Regions from separate parts of the Methylobacterium sp. 285MFTsu5.1 genome, predicted to be linked through region 2. Evidence: riboswitches for the same ligand, from Rfam matches in the RefSeq annotation. Region 2 holds a riboswitch; the other holds the start of a gene.
The links. Region 2 has a riboswitch for thiamine pyrophosphate ahead of thiO (glycine oxidase ThiO). Riboswitches for the same ligand answer to the same signal wherever they lie in the genome.
Positions count from the first base shown of each region.

Region 1: another riboswitch for thiamine pyrophosphate. It lies ahead of thiC (phosphomethylpyrimidine synthase ThiC); the one in region 2 lies ahead of thiO (glycine oxidase ThiO).

Region 1 is NZ_KB911275.1:76,053-83,991, reverse strand. It holds gene H288_RS0112020 (N-acetylglutaminylglutamine amidotransferase) at 1-931, shown strand, start outside; gene H288_RS0112015 (class II glutamine amidotransferase) at 1,050-1,874, shown strand; gene H288_RS0112010 (flagellar protein FlaG) at 1,885-2,223, opposite strand; gene H288_RS33515 (hypothetical protein) at 2,478-2,996, shown strand; gene thiC (phosphomethylpyrimidine synthase ThiC) at 3,019-4,905, opposite strand; TPP riboswitch at 4,977-5,082, opposite strand; gene H288_RS0111995 (alpha/beta hydrolase) at 5,197-6,027, shown strand; gene H288_RS0111990 (restriction endonuclease) at 6,043-6,417, shown strand; gene H288_RS0111985 (acyltransferase family protein) at 6,534-7,604, shown strand; gene H288_RS0111980 (hypothetical protein) at 7,611-7,856, opposite strand.
Region 2 is NZ_KB911278.1:169,158-177,096, reverse strand. It holds gene rpoD (RNA polymerase sigma factor RpoD) at 1-1,909, shown strand, start outside; gene H288_RS0115700 (adenylate/guanylate cyclase domain-containing protein) at 1,986-3,245, shown strand; gene H288_RS0115695 (glycosyltransferase) at 3,335-4,456, opposite strand; gene H288_RS0115690 (TIGR02281 family clan AA aspartic protease) at 4,855-5,358, opposite strand; TPP riboswitch at 5,592-5,720, shown strand; gene thiO (glycine oxidase ThiO) at 5,785-7,008, shown strand; gene thiS (sulfur carrier protein ThiS) at 7,005-7,217, shown strand; gene H288_RS0115675 (thiazole synthase) at 7,220-7,939, shown strand, end outside.

The DNA.
Region 1 (7,939 bases), on a different contig from region 2:
GCGCGGCGGGCAGCGCGGACTGAAGACCTTCTCGGTGGGCTTCGACGCGGTGAACGGCGTGGAGGGCGACGAGTTCAGGTACTCCGACATCATCGCCGAGACCTTCGCCACCGACCACACGAAGCTCGCGGTCGACGGCACCCGGACGCTGGAGGCACTGCCCGCGGCCATCGCGGCGATGTCGGAGCCGCAGATGAGCCACGACGCGGTGGCCTTCCTCCTGCTCTCGCAGGAGGTCGCCAAGCACGTGACGGTGATCCAGAGCGGGCAGGGCGCCGACGAAGTGTTCGGCGGCTATCACTGGTATCCGAAGCTGATGGGCTCGACGGACCCGGTCGCCGACTACGCGAAAGCGTATTTCGACCGCGACCATGCCGAGATGCGGGAGGCCCTGACGCCCGACATGGTCGGCGGCGACCACAGCACCGACTACATCGCGACCTTCTTCGCGAACTCGCGGAGCGACAGCGCCATCGACAAGACTCTGCAACTCGACCAAGAGGTCATGATGGTCGACGATCCGGTCAAGCGGGTCGACAACATGACGATGGCCTGCGGCCTCGAGGCGCGGGTGCCGTTCCTCGACCATGACCTCGTCGAGCTGGCGGCCCGCATCCCGGCGGAGCTCAAGGTCCGGGACGGCGGCAAGTACATCCTCAAGGAGGCCGCGCGGACGATCGTCCCGGCCGAGGTGATCGACCGCGAGAAGGGGTATTTCCCCGTTCCGGCGCTGAAGCACATCCGCGGCACGTTCCTCGACTACGTCCGCGACGTGCTGGACCGGCCCGAGGCGCGCGCGCGTGGCATCTTCAACCGCGCCTACGTCGATCATCTGCTCGCCGATCCCGACGGCACGCTGACGCCCAAGGGCAACTCGAAGCTCTGGCAGGTGGCCCTCCTGGAGAGCTGGCTCCAGACGCACGGCGTCTGAGACGGGCCGCGGCACGCCTTTCGCGACGGATCGTGATCGACCGCGCGCTCAAGGTGCCGCGCTTTGTCCACGATCGTCCCGGATCAGCCGGTCGACAGACACCCGGAGAAGCCCGTCGATGTGCCGCTGGATCGCCTATGCGGGACGCACCATCCCGCTGGAGCACTACGTCACCGAGCCGTCCCACAGCCTCGTCTCGCAGAGCATCGCGGCGCTCGAATCGACCGCGGCGACCAACGGCGACGGGTTCGGGCTCGGCTGGTACGGCGATCACCCGGAGCCCGGCCGGTACCGCGAGGTCCAGCCCGCCTGGTCGGACGACAACCTGCGCTACCTGTGCCGGCACTTGCACTCGCACCTGTTCTTCGCGCACGTGCGCGCCGCGACCGGCACGCCGATCACCCGGCCGAACTGCCATCCCTTCGCCTGCGGCCCGTGGCTGTTCATGCACAACGGCTATATCGGCGACTGGAGCCGCCTGCGGCGCCCGGTCGAGGCGCTGATCCCGGACGAGCTGTACCCGTCGCGCGCGGGGACCACCGATTCCGAAGCGATCTTCCTCGGGCTTCTGGGCTGCGGCCTGATGGGACCGGGGCCGCGCCGCGATCCTGTCGAGGCGACGGCGCGCGCGCTCGCGCGCCTCACGGATCTCGCCGGGCCGCATCCGTTCCGGTTCACCGCGGCGCTGGCCGACGGGCGCGATCTCTACGCGTTCCGCTACGCCGCGAACGACAAGGCGAACTCGCTCTACTACCGCGCTTCGGAGGGCGGCGTGGTCGTCGCCTCGGAGCCGCTCGACCGGGATCACGGCACTTGGACGACGGTCGCCGAGAACAGCGTGCTCGTCGCGCGGCGGGACGCGCCGGTGGAGATCCTGCCGCTGGCGCAGTTCGGCCTGGCCGCGCCGCCGGTCGATGACTCGGTCCGCCGGCTGCGCGCCTGAGCGACTCCGCTCAGGCGACGCGGGAGAGGCTGCCGCTCTGCGAACCCTGCGTGCTGCGGGCGGAATCGTAGGCGCGATTGCGCAGGGCGGTCTCGCTCGGGAGCTGGTCGATCACGTTGCCGGACGACGGATCGACCACCTGGAACACGATCGAGCTGGTGTCCGGATCCTGGATGTACCGCGCCTTGCCGCCGTTCGTGCCGATGTCGAGCTTCACCGCGGGCTCGAGCGGCTTGGCGGACGTCTCGGGCTCGGGCGCCTGCTGGGTCACGGCGGCGGCGGCCGTCGCTCCGAGCGCGTCGAGGCCCTGCGGCCCCGGCGTCGTGGATGTCAGCGTTCGGATCTCCATCGCCGGTCTCCTGCGATCCTGTGATCGAAGGATTGAGGCGCGGTCCTGCCTAATCGTTCCTTAATGGCGACCGCCGGTCCACCGGATGATGTGGCGGAATCGGAGATGCGATGAACATCGCGTTACCTGCGCGACACAAATCCGTGCTGAATTTTCTCCTGGGTCGACTCGGCGCCCAGCCGGTTCGTCTTCCCGCGACGGGACTGCGGCCCGCCCCGCGCAGCGTGGAGCACGCGATGTACAGGATCTCGGCGATGCTCGTCTTGGCGACCAGTCCCGCGCTCGCCGCGCCGGCCGCGGCTGGCGATCCGGGTACGCGCGCGCCGTTCATCCGCGAGCACCGCTGCGCCGTCGCGGAGCGTCTCGACGCCATCCACAGGCGCGGGCCGGTCGACGTCTCGCGCGACCGCTTCATCGTCGTCGCGCCGCACGGACAGGCGCAGCGCTACGTCCAGTGCATCTTCCAGGATCGGGATACGCGGATGTTCTGCGAGGCCGCGTCGGGCGCCTACGGGCCACCCGGCCGAAGGCGCCTGCGGCTGGATGCGACGGCACGGCAGGCTCTGGCGGCGCTCGGATACGTCCAGGCGGACCCGGCGGAGAACTTCGCGCGCCTCGTGGAGCTGGGATCGCCGCCCGACACGGGCATCGCCGCGGATCTGATGCTCGCGGCGCTGCACGATGCCTACGGCGCCCGCCCAGGCGACATTCTCGATATCGAGGCCCCGCACGGCGGAACGCCGGGGCGGGGCTGCGGCGCGCCCGAATCCTGAGCGGACCGGGCGCGCGCCCGTCTCACTCGGCGGCGTCGACGTAGAGCTTGCCGCCCTCGGCCAGGAACTCCTGCGACTTCGCCCGCATGCCGGCCTCGGCCTCGGCCTTCGACATCGCGGGCGCCGCGCCCACGACTTCGCCGGCCTCCTCCATCGCCAGCACCTCGGCGCGCAGGTCCTGCGTGATCTTCATCGAGCAGAATTTCGGCCCGCACATCGAGCAGAAATGCGCGACCTTGTGGGCGTCCTTCGGCAGGGTCTCGTCGTGGAAGCGCCGGGCGGTATCCGGATCGAGGCCCAGGTTGAACTGGTCCTCCCAGCGGAAGTCGAACCGGGCGCGGCTGAGCGCGTCGTCCCGGAGCTGCGCGGCGGGATGCCCCTTGGCGAGGTCGGCGGCGTGGGCGGCGATCTTGTAGGTGATGACGCCGGTCTTCACGTCGTCCCGGTCCGGCAGGCCGAGATGCTCCTTCGGGGTGACGTAGCAGAGCATCGCGGTGCCGAACCAGCCGATCATGGCGGCGCCGATGCCCGAGGTGATGTGGTCGTAGCCCGGGGCGATGTCGGTGGTCAGCGGGCCGAGGGTGTAGAACGGCGCCTCGCCGCACTCCTTCAGCTGCTTCTCCATGTTGACCTTGATCTTGTGCATCGGCACGTGGCCGGGGCCTTCGATCATCACCTGGCAGCCCTTGTCCCAGGCGACCTTGGTCAGCTCGCCGAGCGTCTCCAGCTCGCCGAACTGCGCGGCGTCGTTGGCGTCGGCGATCGAGCCCGGGCGCAGGCCGTCGCCCAGCGAGAACGAGACGTCGTAGGCCCGCATGATGTCGCAGATCTCGTCGAACCGCTCGTAGAGGAACGATTCCCGGTGCCCGGCCAGGCACCAGCGCGCCATGATCGAGCCTCCGCGGGAGACGATGCCGGTGACGCGCCGGGCGGTCAGCGGCACGTGGGCGAGCCGCACGCCGGCATGGATCGTGAAGTAGTCGATGCCCTGCTCGGCCTGCTCGATCAGCGTGTCCTTGAAGACCTCCCAGTCGAGCTTGAGCGGGTCGCCGCCGACCTTCTCCAGCGCCTGGTAGATCGGCACCGTGCCGATCGGGACCGGGCTGTTGCGGATGATCCACGAGCGGATGTTGTGGATGTTGCGGCCGGTGGACAGGTCCATGACCGTGTCGGCGCCCCAGCGGATCGACCAGACGAGCTTCTCGACCTCGTCGGCGGCCGAGGAGGTCACGGCGGAGTTGCCGATGTTGGCGTTGATCTTGACCAGGAAGTTCCGGCCGATCGCCATCGGCTCCAGCTCGGTGTGGTTGATGTTGGCCGGGATGATCGCCCGGCCGCGGGCGATCTCGTCGCGGACGAATTCCGGGGTGATGAAGGGCGGGACCGAGGCCCCGAAGCTCTGGCCGTCCGCGAGCGCGGCCTCGGCGCCCGCGAGCATGGCCTCCCGGCAGACGTTCTCGCGGTGGGCGACGTAGATCATCTCCTCGGTGATGATCCCCGCGCGGGCGAACTCGTACTGGGTCACCATCTGGCCCGGGGCCGCCTTGCGGATGGTCCGCTCGGCGGGGCAGGGGGCCACGAGCTTGTCGCCCGCGAATCCGTTATCCTCGGGCTTCACCGCGCGCGGCGCGACGGCCGCGTAGCCGCGGGCGGCGACCCAGGGCTCGCGCACGCCGGGGAGGCCGGCATTGAGGTCGATGCGGGCATCGGTCTCGGTGTAGGGGCCCGACGGGTCGTAGACCCGCACCGCTTCCTCCTTCGGATCGGAGAGGACGATCTCGCGATAGGGGACGCGGATGTCCGGCCGCCCGGCCGGGTTCGCGTACGCCTTGCGCGATCCGGTGACCGGACCCGTGGTCACGGTCTCGGGGCTGCCTTTCACGTCCTTCGGGAGAACGGGTGCGTTCATCGTGGGCCTCTCCTCGTGCTGGAGCGGTCCGGTCCACGCGATGGCCGAGATGAGATGAGGTCGCGCGAGATGCGACCGCAGGTTCCCGTCCCTCCGCCGGTATGAGCCGGATCAGGTTCAAGGGTCAGGGCAGCGTGCCCAATCTCAGCCCTCTTCAGGGCCCCCCTCGGAACGGTTCCAGACTCGGGCCCGCGGACGGCTTTGTCAATGCTGACCGGCCGCCCTAGAAAACACATCCCCGAAACCGTTCGTCCGAACGCACGCGTTCTCCCCCGCCGCAATCGCACCGCAATGCGCCTCATCGCCGGCCTCCTGCTCGCCGCGCTCCTCCTCTGCGGGCTGGCCTGCGCCGCGCTCGCGCTCGGGCAGCGCCGGTTCCTCTATCCGGGCGCCTTCGGGCCGCAGAACCCGTGGACGATCCCGCCGGGCCTCGCGACGATCACGGTCGCGACCCCCGACGGCGAGACCCTGCACGGCCTGTGGCGGCCTCCGCGGCCGGGCTGCGGCGTCGTCGTGAGCTTCCACGGCAACGGGTCCCGCCCCGAGCCGCACGCGGCCCGCTTCGCCGCGGAGCCCTGGCGGGCGCGCGGCTGGGGCGTGCTCACTGTGGCCTATCGCGGCTATCCCGGCTCCACCGGCAGCCCCAGCGAGGACGGGCTGATCCGCGACGGGCTGGCGGCCGTCGAGGCCGCGCGGGCGCGGGCGCCCGACGCGCCGATCCTCCTCCACGGACACTCCCTCGGGGCCGCCGTGGCCGTGGCCGTCGCCGAACGGGTGCCGACGATCGGCCTGTACCTGGAGGCGCCGTTCGACTCGATGACCCACACCGTGCGGCTGCATGTCCCGCTAGCCCCGATCTGGCTCCTGCGCGACACGTACCGCTCGGACCTGCGCATCCGCGACGGGTCGGCGCCCGTGCTGATCGTGCAGGGCCGCGACGACACGGTGGTGCCGGCCAAGCTGGCGCGGAACCTCGCCGAGGCGGCCGGCCCGCGGGCGCGGATCGACGTGATCCCGGGGGACCACGTCTCCATCCTGGGGAGCCGGGATCGCGAGGCCGAAGCGCTGTTCGGACAGGGCGTCGGTCCGGCTTGCCCGCAGCCGGTGGACCAGCAGGGGTAGGAGAGGGAGGCTCGCGTGGTCGGACGGCGCTCGCAGCGCTGGAGCGCCGAGGATCCGGACGCGCCGGGCGTCCCGGGCCCGCCGGACCCGGTCTGCCCCCTCTGCGAGCGCCCGATCCCGCGCCGCGCCCGCTCCAGCCTCCATCACCTCACGCCGAAGCTGAAGGGCGGGACCCATCGCGGCACGGTCCGGCTGCACCAGATCTGCCACTCGGCGATCCACGCCCGCTACAGCGAGGCGGAGATCGCCAAGCGCCTCGCCGACGTCGAGGCCCTGCGCGCCGATCCGGAGATCGCGCGCTTCCTCGTCTGGGTCCGCGGCAAGCCCGACGATTTCCACGCCGCCACGCGCATGACCCGCGAGCGGAAGTCGGCGCGCCGCAAGATCTGACACCTGCCCGGCCGGCGTTTACCGGGCGTTCGTCACATCCGCAGGTGGCCGCCGCCCCGTTCCTTGCCGTCAACCCGAACCGGTCCAGGATCGCCCCGATCGCGAGGGTTCGGACGATGGCCGGGGTCGGGGATACGGGGGATCGACTCGCCTGGGTCGATATCGCCAAGGGGATCTGCATCCTCCTGGTCGTCATGATGCATTCGGTCATCGGCACCGGCGAGGCCATGGGCGGCGAGGGCTTCCTCCACCCGATCGTCGCCTTCGCGAAGCCGTTCCGCATCCCGGACTTCTTCCTGCTCTCCGGACTGTTCGTCGGGCGGGTGATCGACCGCGACTGGCGCCTGTTCTCCGACCGCCGGGTCGTCCACTTCGCCTATTTCTACCTGCTCTGGCTGGTGATCCAGTCGGTCGCCAAGTACGGCAAGATCGTCGGCGATGCCGGTCCCGCGGCCTTCGCGGCGCATCTCGCCCACGCGCTGATCGAGCCCTATTCCAGCCTCTGGTTCATCTACCTGCTGGCGGTGTTCTCGGTGGTCACCAAGGCCCTGCGCCGCGTGCCCGGCGGCGTGCTCCTCGCCGGCGCCGCCCTGCTGCAGATCGCCGACATCCGCAGCGAGTCGACCCTGATCGAGGAGTTCTGCGCCCGCTACGTCTACTTCGTCGCGGGCTACCTGTTCGCCGGGCGGATCTTCGCGCTCGCCGACGCGGCGCGCCGCCGCGTCCCGCTCGCCCTCTGCGGCCTCGGCGCCTGGGCGGTCCTGGAAGGCTGGCTCGCGCTGACCCCGTCGGGCCTGCCGGATCATCCGACCCTCGCCAGCCTGCCGCTGGTGAGCCTCGCCCTCGGCGGGGCCGGTGCCCTCGCGATCTTGGTGGCGGCGGCTCTCATCGGCCGCGCCGGCGGTCCGGTCGCCGAGGCGGTCCGGACCTGCGGCCAGCGCTCGATCGTGATCTACCTCGCCTTCTCGCTGCCGATGGCGGCGACCCGGGAGATCCTCGTGCGCACCGGCGCGATCGCCGATATCGGCCTCGCCAGCCTGACCGTCATGGCGATGGCGGTTGTCCTGCCGCTCATGCTGGAGCGGCTGGTCCGCGGAACGGCGCTCGACCTGCTGTTCGTCCGGCCGCGCCGGTTCCGGCTGGCCGGGTCCGGGCCTAAGCCGAGCCCGGCCCTGCAGGCGACCTGAGGGACCTCAGCCGTCGAAGGCGATACCGATCCGCCGGCTGCGCCGCCACGCCACGGTGGCCGGGCGCGGTTCGGTGCCCGTGCTGACACGAAGCGCGAAGCGGTCCGGCACGGCCTGATCGTCCTCGACCTCGATCTGCGCGCCGACGTCGGTGGCGTCCCAGACCAGGCAGCTCACCTCGCCGCCGTCGAGCAGCACGGCGCCGAACGTGAAGGCGTTCTTCCGGAAGGTGCCGCGGCGATTCTCCGTCATCAGCTCCTCCGTCCCGTCTCGTGGCTCCGCGGAGCCGGACGATGCCGGATCGCGGTTAACAGGGCAAATACGTTCCCGTGCCT
Region 2 (7,939 bases):
CCTGACGGATGCTTCGGTCAAGCGGATGGTCAAGCTCGCCAAGAAGCGCGGCTACGTGACCTACGAAGAGGTCAACGAGGTCCTGCCCGAGGGGCAGTCCGATCCGGACCAGCTCGAGGACGTGCTCTCGCAGCTCTCCGAGATGGGCATCAACGTCGTCGAGGCCGAGGAGACCGACGAGGCCGCGGGCGAGAAGGCCGCGGACGGCGAGGAGGAGGAGGCCGAGGGCGGCGAGGTCGCCGAGGTCGCGCCGGCGCGCGCCGTCGCGGTCGCCACGACCACCAAGGAGCCGACCGACCGCACCGACGATCCGGTGCGCATGTACCTGCGCGAGATGGGCTCGGTGGAGCTCCTGTCCCGCGAGGGCGAGATCGCCATCGCCAAGCGCATCGAGGCCGGCCGCGAGGCGATGATCGCGGGCCTCTGCGAGAGCCCGCTGACCTTCCAGGCGATCATCATCTGGCGGGACGAGCTCGTGGAGGGCAAGGTCCTCCTGCGCGACATCATCGACCTCGAGGCGACCTACGCGGGCCCGGACGGCAAGAACGCGCCGCAGATCGCCGAGGGCGAGGACGGCGGGGACGACGCGGAGCCGCCCGCGCCGCCGGAGGGTGGCGACGACGAGGACGACCTCGAGAACAACGTCTCGCTCGCCGCTATGGAGGCGGAGATCAAGCCGCGGGTCCTCGAGACCTTCGACGCGATCGCCGCGAACTACCGCAAGCTGCGCAAGTTCCAGATCGAGGGCACCGAGCGCAAGGCCGCCGGCGAGCAGAACACCCCGGCCCAGAACCAGAAGCAGATCGAGCTGAAGGACATCGTCGTCGCCGACGTGAAGTCCCTGTCTCTGAACAACAACCGCATCGAGGCGCTGGTCGGCCAGCTCTACTCGATCAACAAGCAGCTGATCGGCCACGAGGGCCGGCTGATGCGCTTCGCCGAGAGCCACGGCGTGGCCCGCGACGAGTTCCTGCGCCACTACCAGGGCTACGAGCTCGATCCGAACTGGATGGAGCGCGTCGGTACGCTCGGCGGCAAGGGCTGGAAGAACCTGGTCGAGCGCGGCTCGAGGCAGGTGGCGGAGCTGCGCGCGCAGATCCTCGACCTCGCCTCGGAGACGGGCCTGGAGATCGGCGAGTACCGCCGCATCGTCAACATGGTCCAGAAGGGCGAGCGCGAGGCCCGGCAGGCCAAGAAGGAGATGATCGAGGCGAACCTGCGCCTCGTGATCTCGATCGCCAAGAAGTACACGAACCGCGGCCTGCAGTTCCTGGATCTGATCCAGGAGGGCAACATCGGCCTGATGAAGGCGGTCGACAAGTTCGAGTACCGCCGCGGCTACAAGTTCTCGACCTACGCGACGTGGTGGATCCGTCAGGCGATCACCCGCTCGATCGCCGACCAGGCCCGGACCATCCGCATCCCGGTGCACATGATCGAGACGATCAACAAGATCGTCCGCACGTCGCGCCAGATGCTGCACGAGATCGGCCGCGAGCCGACCCCGGAGGAGTTGGCCGAGAAGCTGGCCATGCCGCTGGAGAAGGTCCGCAAGGTCCTGAAGATCGCCAAGGAGCCGATCTCCCTCGAGACGCCTATCGGCGACGAGGAGGACAGCCACCTCGGCGACTTCATCGAGGACAAGAACGTCGTCCTGCCGATCGACGCGGCGATCCAGTCGAACCTGCGCGAGACCACGACGCGCGTGCTCGCCTCGCTCACGCCCCGCGAGGAGCGCGTGCTGCGCATGCGCTTCGGCATCGGCATGAACACCGACCACACCCTGGAGGAAGTCGGCCAGCAGTTCTCGGTGACCCGCGAGCGCATCCGCCAGATCGAGGCGAAGGCGCTGCGGAAGCTGAAGCATCCCTCGCGCAGCCGGAAGCTCAGGAGCTTCCTGGACAACTGAGCCCGCGCCGCGAACCGCGCGGCGCTTCCCCGTCGCCCGCGTTGCCACGGTGCCGCGCGGCATCCAGTCTGGCGCCATGCTCGAACGCCGCCCGCCAACGCCCGGATCCCCGACGGCCTTCGCGGACGGCTCGGAGGCCGACGACGTGCCCTTCGGCGCGCTCCAGCCCTCCGTGGGCATCCGCGACTGGCTTCTCGGCGAGGGCGCGCGGATGCCCAACGCCGAGGAGATGCTGGCCGGGCTCGCCGAGCGCCTGATCGCGATCGGCGTGCCGGTGGACCGGGCCTCCACGGCGATCGACACCCTGCACTCGGAGTATGCCGGCGTCGGCCGAATCTGGACGCGGGACGGCGGCACCACCGTGCGGCTGTTCCCCCACGGGGCCCGCTCGACGGACGCGTACCTCAACAGCCCGTTCCACACGGTCCACGAGACCGGGGAGTGGCTCATCCTCGACCTGTCGAAGACTCCGGACGACGCCTACGCGATCGTTCCCGACCTGAAGGCTGGCGGCTACACCCACTACGTCGTGGCGCCCCTGTTCTTCACGAACGGCACGCAGAACGGCATCACCTTCGCCACGCGGGCCCCCGAGGGGTTCCGGGACGACGACATCGCGATCCTCCGCTTCGTCATGCCGGCGCTGGCGGCCGTGATGGAGATGCGCGTCCTCAACAAGCAGCTCGACCACGTGCTCCGGCTCTATGTCGGCGACGAGCCGCACCGGGCGATCCTGGCCGGCGACATCCGCCGCGGGCAGGTGACCCGGATCCGCTCGGCGATCCTGTTCGCCGACATGCGCGACTACACCCGCACCACCGCCGACATGACGCCGGAGGAGGCGGTGGGCCTGCTCAACGTGTTCTTCGACTGCCTCGTGCCGCCGATCGAGCGTGAGGGCGGCGAGGTCCTGAAGTATCTCGGCGACGGCCTGCTGGCGATCTTCCGGGAAACCGGCGACGATCTGGGCGGCGCGGCCAAGGGCGCGCTCACGGCGGCCCAGCACGCCCTGGCGGCCCTCGACGAGGCGAACGCCCTGCACCAGTTCCCGGTGCCGGTGGCCGCCGGCATCGCGCTCCACCACGGCGAGGCCGCCTACGGCAATGTCGGATCCGGCTCACGCCTCGACTTCACGGTGATCGGCCGCGACGTGAACCTCGCGAGCCGCATCGCGCAGCTGAACCGCGCCCTCGGCGAGCCGCTGCTGATGTCGAAGCCCTTCGTGGACTTCCTCTGGGGAGACCCGATCCCAATGGGAGAGCACCGGCTCAACGGCTTCGACGAGCCCATGGCGGTGTTCCGGCCGAAATTCCTGCGGCCGCGCAAGTCCAGCTGAGCGGCCCTCCGATCGGACCCGACGTCACGCGGCGCTCGCGGAGATCCGCCGCGATCTGAGGCTCGCGGGCGATCCGCGCGCGGTGCGTGTCACCACGTCGGCACGAACGGCAGAGCGTAGGGTGTGTGCCGGCAACCCCAGACCGGATCGATCATCTGCGCCATCACGTCCCGGGCCAGGGCGCCGGCGCGTATGGCGACCTCCCGCGGGACATGCGCCCGCTCGAGGATCTTCAGGCAGGCATGTCCGCAGGCGCTGAACTGGCCGCTGTGGTACGCGTTGAGGGCGAACTCGTCGAGCAAGCCGTACTCGTAGACCCACGGGTTCAGGGAGATGCCCTCGCTCGGAAGCTCGAGAGCCAAGCCCGCCTCGGCGTAACGATAGCCTTCCGCGAACCGCTTCCTCAGCCTGCAGAATCGGCTGGCCCCGTGGCGCGCCTCCGCCCGCCCCGGACGGATTGCGGTGGCGCGCTCGTAGAGCTGCAGCACCCTGTCCTCCGGCTCGTCGAGGCGCTCCGCGTTCACCGCGGCCATCAGCAGGTTGAAATAGACCTCCTCGTCCCATCCGCCGAGATCGGCCCGCTTCAGGAAACAGGCGAACGCTTTCCGGTACTCGCCGGCGGCGTCGTAGGTGGTGCCGAGGTACATCGTGTACCGGGCGATCATGAAGGGGTCCGTCTCGACCGCCAGTGCCTTCTCGAGGACGGCGATATCCCGCGCGTCCGCCGTCGCGTCGCGGTGGCGGGCACCGTCGTCGCCCCGACGCATCGCGAGGGGGAGGATCGGTGTCTCTGTCACGCCGGGGCAGCTGAGGAATTCGTGCAGCACGCCCCGGTAACGCCAGTTCTCCCGGGTGCTGACCAGCTGGTTGCGCCAGTACCGCGTGTGCGCGTCGATGATCTCGAACCGATAGCCGGGCGCACGCAGCTTCGGCATCGTGAATTCCGCCGGGACGATCAGCTCATCGTCGGCGTCGATGATCAATGCGTACTGCGCGTGACGCCGCGCGAGTTTCAAGGCCTCGTTCCGGTTGAAGGCGAAATCGACCCAGGGGCGCTCGACCAGAGCACCCGGTATGTCCGCGAGCGCGGCACGGACGACATCCTGGGTTCCATCCGTCGAGCCGGTATCGACGACGATCCAATGATCGATGATCGGACGAACAGAATCGAGGCAACGCCGGATAACGTGGGCCTCGTCCTTCACGATCATGGACAAACAGATCGTCGATCCGCGATTCTTCATACCGAAGCCGTCCCATCGCGCGCTCACGTGTCGGATGCGCAGTCATGAACGCTCCTAGCATTGCCGGAATGCGCTGACAAAACAAACATATCCTTCGGAAAAATTTGGATTAAATATCTGAAACTACATATAATAAGCCAGTTATATATAAATTCTCCGGCTCACGGTCTTATGACTGCAAATACCCGCGACCGATAGACTGATCGAGCGGATCAGGAGACACCCGCCATCGGGCTGGCACGAGGCCCGAACGCCGTAGGTCATCGGCGCGGGCGTTGGGCCCGCAGCCGATCCCGTGGTGCAGGCCCGGGGGATCCCCACAGGCGCGCCTCGGCCAGACAGATCAGCGTCGATCTCCGGCCGCCTCAGCCCCTGAGCGTCATCGTGCTGCCGGAGATGCCGAAATCGCGCAGACGCCTGAGGAACGACATGCCCAGCAGGCTCGTCGACAGGAGCCCGCGCGGGATCACGACCGCATCGACGTCCCGGACCGTGATCGATCCGATCTGCACGATGGCGATCCGGATCGGCGCCACGCGGACCGTGCCGTTCGCGGTGTTCCAGACGCGGGTGAAATCGGCCGGAGTGACCCGGATCCCGATCCGCGCGGCATCCTCCTCGGAGAACGCGCAGGCGCTCGCTCCCGTATCGACCATCATCGGCAGCGAGCGGCCGTCCAACAGCGCATTGACGAAGAAGTGGCCGTTGCGCCCGGCCTGGAGGGCCACGCCGGCGGCGTCGACTGCGGGAACGGGCTCCGGCGGCGTGACGGCGAGGGCCACCGGCGCCGGCCTCATGCCGTCGCGCAGCTTCAAGGCGGCCGTGACACCGAGGAAGCCGAGCAGGCAGATCAATAGGATTGCGCGCACGCGAGTCCGCCCGTGACGTGGAGTGCCGGCGACCGGAGACGTTCCGGAATCCCGGTGATGAGATGCCAGACCAGTGAAGGGATGGTGCGCGATCGCGGTCGCCGCCGCGGCGCGCGCGCCGATTCCGCTCCGCTTGGTGTCCAGATCGTCACCGGGATCCGCGGATTGTCGCGGGAACGACTGGATGCTCGCGGCGCGGGGTTGACCGGCAGGGGCCGGGGAGCCACATCTGCGTCTGTTCCAGGGAGATCCCCGGCAAGGGGCTGAGAAACCGCTGGCACGTCCGTCAGGACCTGCGGCGCGGAAATCCTTCGAACCTGATCCGGCTCATACCGGCGTAGGGATTGGACCGCGGCCGCCTGAAAGGCAGGCCACAGCTTCTCACCGAAGCGCACGGCCCGATCTCCGCGACGGCAATCCGCGGAGATGATTGTGCCCCTCGACCGACCCGCCTCACCGATCGGCCGCCGCCGCAACCCGGACGGCAACGTCGCGCCGGCGACCCTTCCGGCGCGGACGGACGTCGCCGTGGTCGGCGGCGGGCTGATCGGGCTGTCGATCGCGTGGCGCCTCGCCCGGGCCGGCCGCGCCGTGACGGTGCTGGAGCGGGACACGATCGGGGCGGGCGCGAGCCTCGCGGCCACCGGCATGCTGGCCCCCGCCGCCGAGCACGAGCCGGGCTCCGATCCGCTGCTGCCGCTCGCCCTGGACTCGCTGCGGCTCTGGCCCGCGTTCCGCGACGCCCTGGAGGCCGAGTCCGGCCGGGCGATCGACTACCGCGCCGACGGCACCCTGGTGCTGGCGGTCGGCCGCGACGAGGTCGAGCGCCTGCGCTTCCGCTTCGACCTTCAGCGCCGCTCGGGGCTCGAGGCCACGTGGCTGCCGGGCAGCGAGGTGCGGCGCCTGGAGCCGGGCCTGCGCCCCTCCGTCACCGCCGGGATCCACTGCCCGCTCGACCATCAGGTCGACCCCCGTCTGGTCATGGACGCCCTCACCGAGGCCTGCCGCCGCGCCGGCGTAATTCTGGCGGAGCGGAATCCCGTCACCGCCCTGGACTGGTCGGGTGGCCGCGTGACCGGGATCCGCGCCGGCGACCGCGTCGTCCCGGCGGAGACCGTCATCCTCGCCTCCGGCGCCTGGAGCGGGGAGGGCGGTCTGCTGCCCGACGCGCTCGCCCTGCCGGTCCGCCCGCTGAAGGGCCAGTCCCTGGCCCTGCGCACCACCGCCCGGACCGGTACCCTGGCGCGGATGGTCTGGACCGAGCAGGTCCACATGGCGCCGAAGAGCGACGGCCAGCTCATCGTCGGCGCGACCGTCGAGGATTGCGGCTTCCGGCCCGGCGTCACCGCGGGCGGACTCTACGCCCTGCTGGAGGGTGCCCGCCGGGTGCTGCCCGGCATCGAGGAGATGGAGGTGGAGGCGGTCTGGAGCGGGTACCGCCCGACCTCGGACGACGACGCACCGATCCTCGACGCGATCGCGCCGGGCCTCGTCGCCGCCACCGGGCATCACCGCAACGGCTACCTGCTCGCCCCGGTGACCGCCGACGCGATCGCCGCGCTGGTGCTGCGCGGCGCGCTGCCGGAGGTGGCGCGTCCCTTCACCCGCGCGCGCTTCGGCCAGCCGGAAGCGCTGAGGGCCTCGGCATGAAACTCCTCGTCAACGGTGAGCCGCGCGAGTGCGCGGTCGAGACGGTGGACGCCCTGTTCCGCCTGGAGGCGGAGGAGAGCGGCATCGAGAGTCCGCAGGGTGTCGCCATCGCGCTGAACGGCCGCGTTCTGCGCCGCCGGGACTGGGGCGAGACACCGGTCGCGGAGGGCGACCGGGTCGAGATCGTCCGCGCCATGCAGGGAGGTTGAGCATGGACCAGAGTCACTTGCCGCCGCGCCCCGAGGGCGGGGATGACAGCCTGACCATCGCCGGGGTGAGGCTGTCGTCCCGGCTGTTCATCGGCACCGCCGGCTACCCGACGCAGGCGATCATGCGCGACGCCGTCGCGGCGAGCGGCGCCGACGTGGTCACCGCCTCGATCCGCCGGGTCTCGCTGCAGGGCCACGGCTCGGACACGGTCAAGATCCTGAAGGGCAAGCGCTTCCTGCCGAACACCGCCGGCTGCGAGACGGCCCGGGACGCGATCATGACCGCCGAGCTCGCCCGCGAGGCGCTCGACACCAACTGGATCAAGGTCGAGGTGATCGGCGACCGCGAGACGCTCTACCCGGACGTGATGGAGCTGATCGAGGCCTGCCGCCATCTCGTGGACGACGGCTTCGTCGTGCTGCCCTACTGCAACGACGACCCGATCGTGTGCCAGCGCCTGGAGGATCTCGGCTGCGCCGCGGTGATGCCCATGGGCTCGCTGATCGGCTCCGGGATGGGTGTCGCCAATCCGGCCAACCTGGAGCTGATCTGCCGCCGGGCGACAGTGCCGGTGGTGGTCGATGCCGGCATCGGCACCGCATCGGACGCGGTGATCGCCATGGAGCTCGGCGCCTCCGCCTGCCTGATCAACACCGCCGTGGCCAAGGCCGACGATCCGGTGCGGATGGCTCGCGCCATGGGCCGGGCCGTGGAGGCCGGG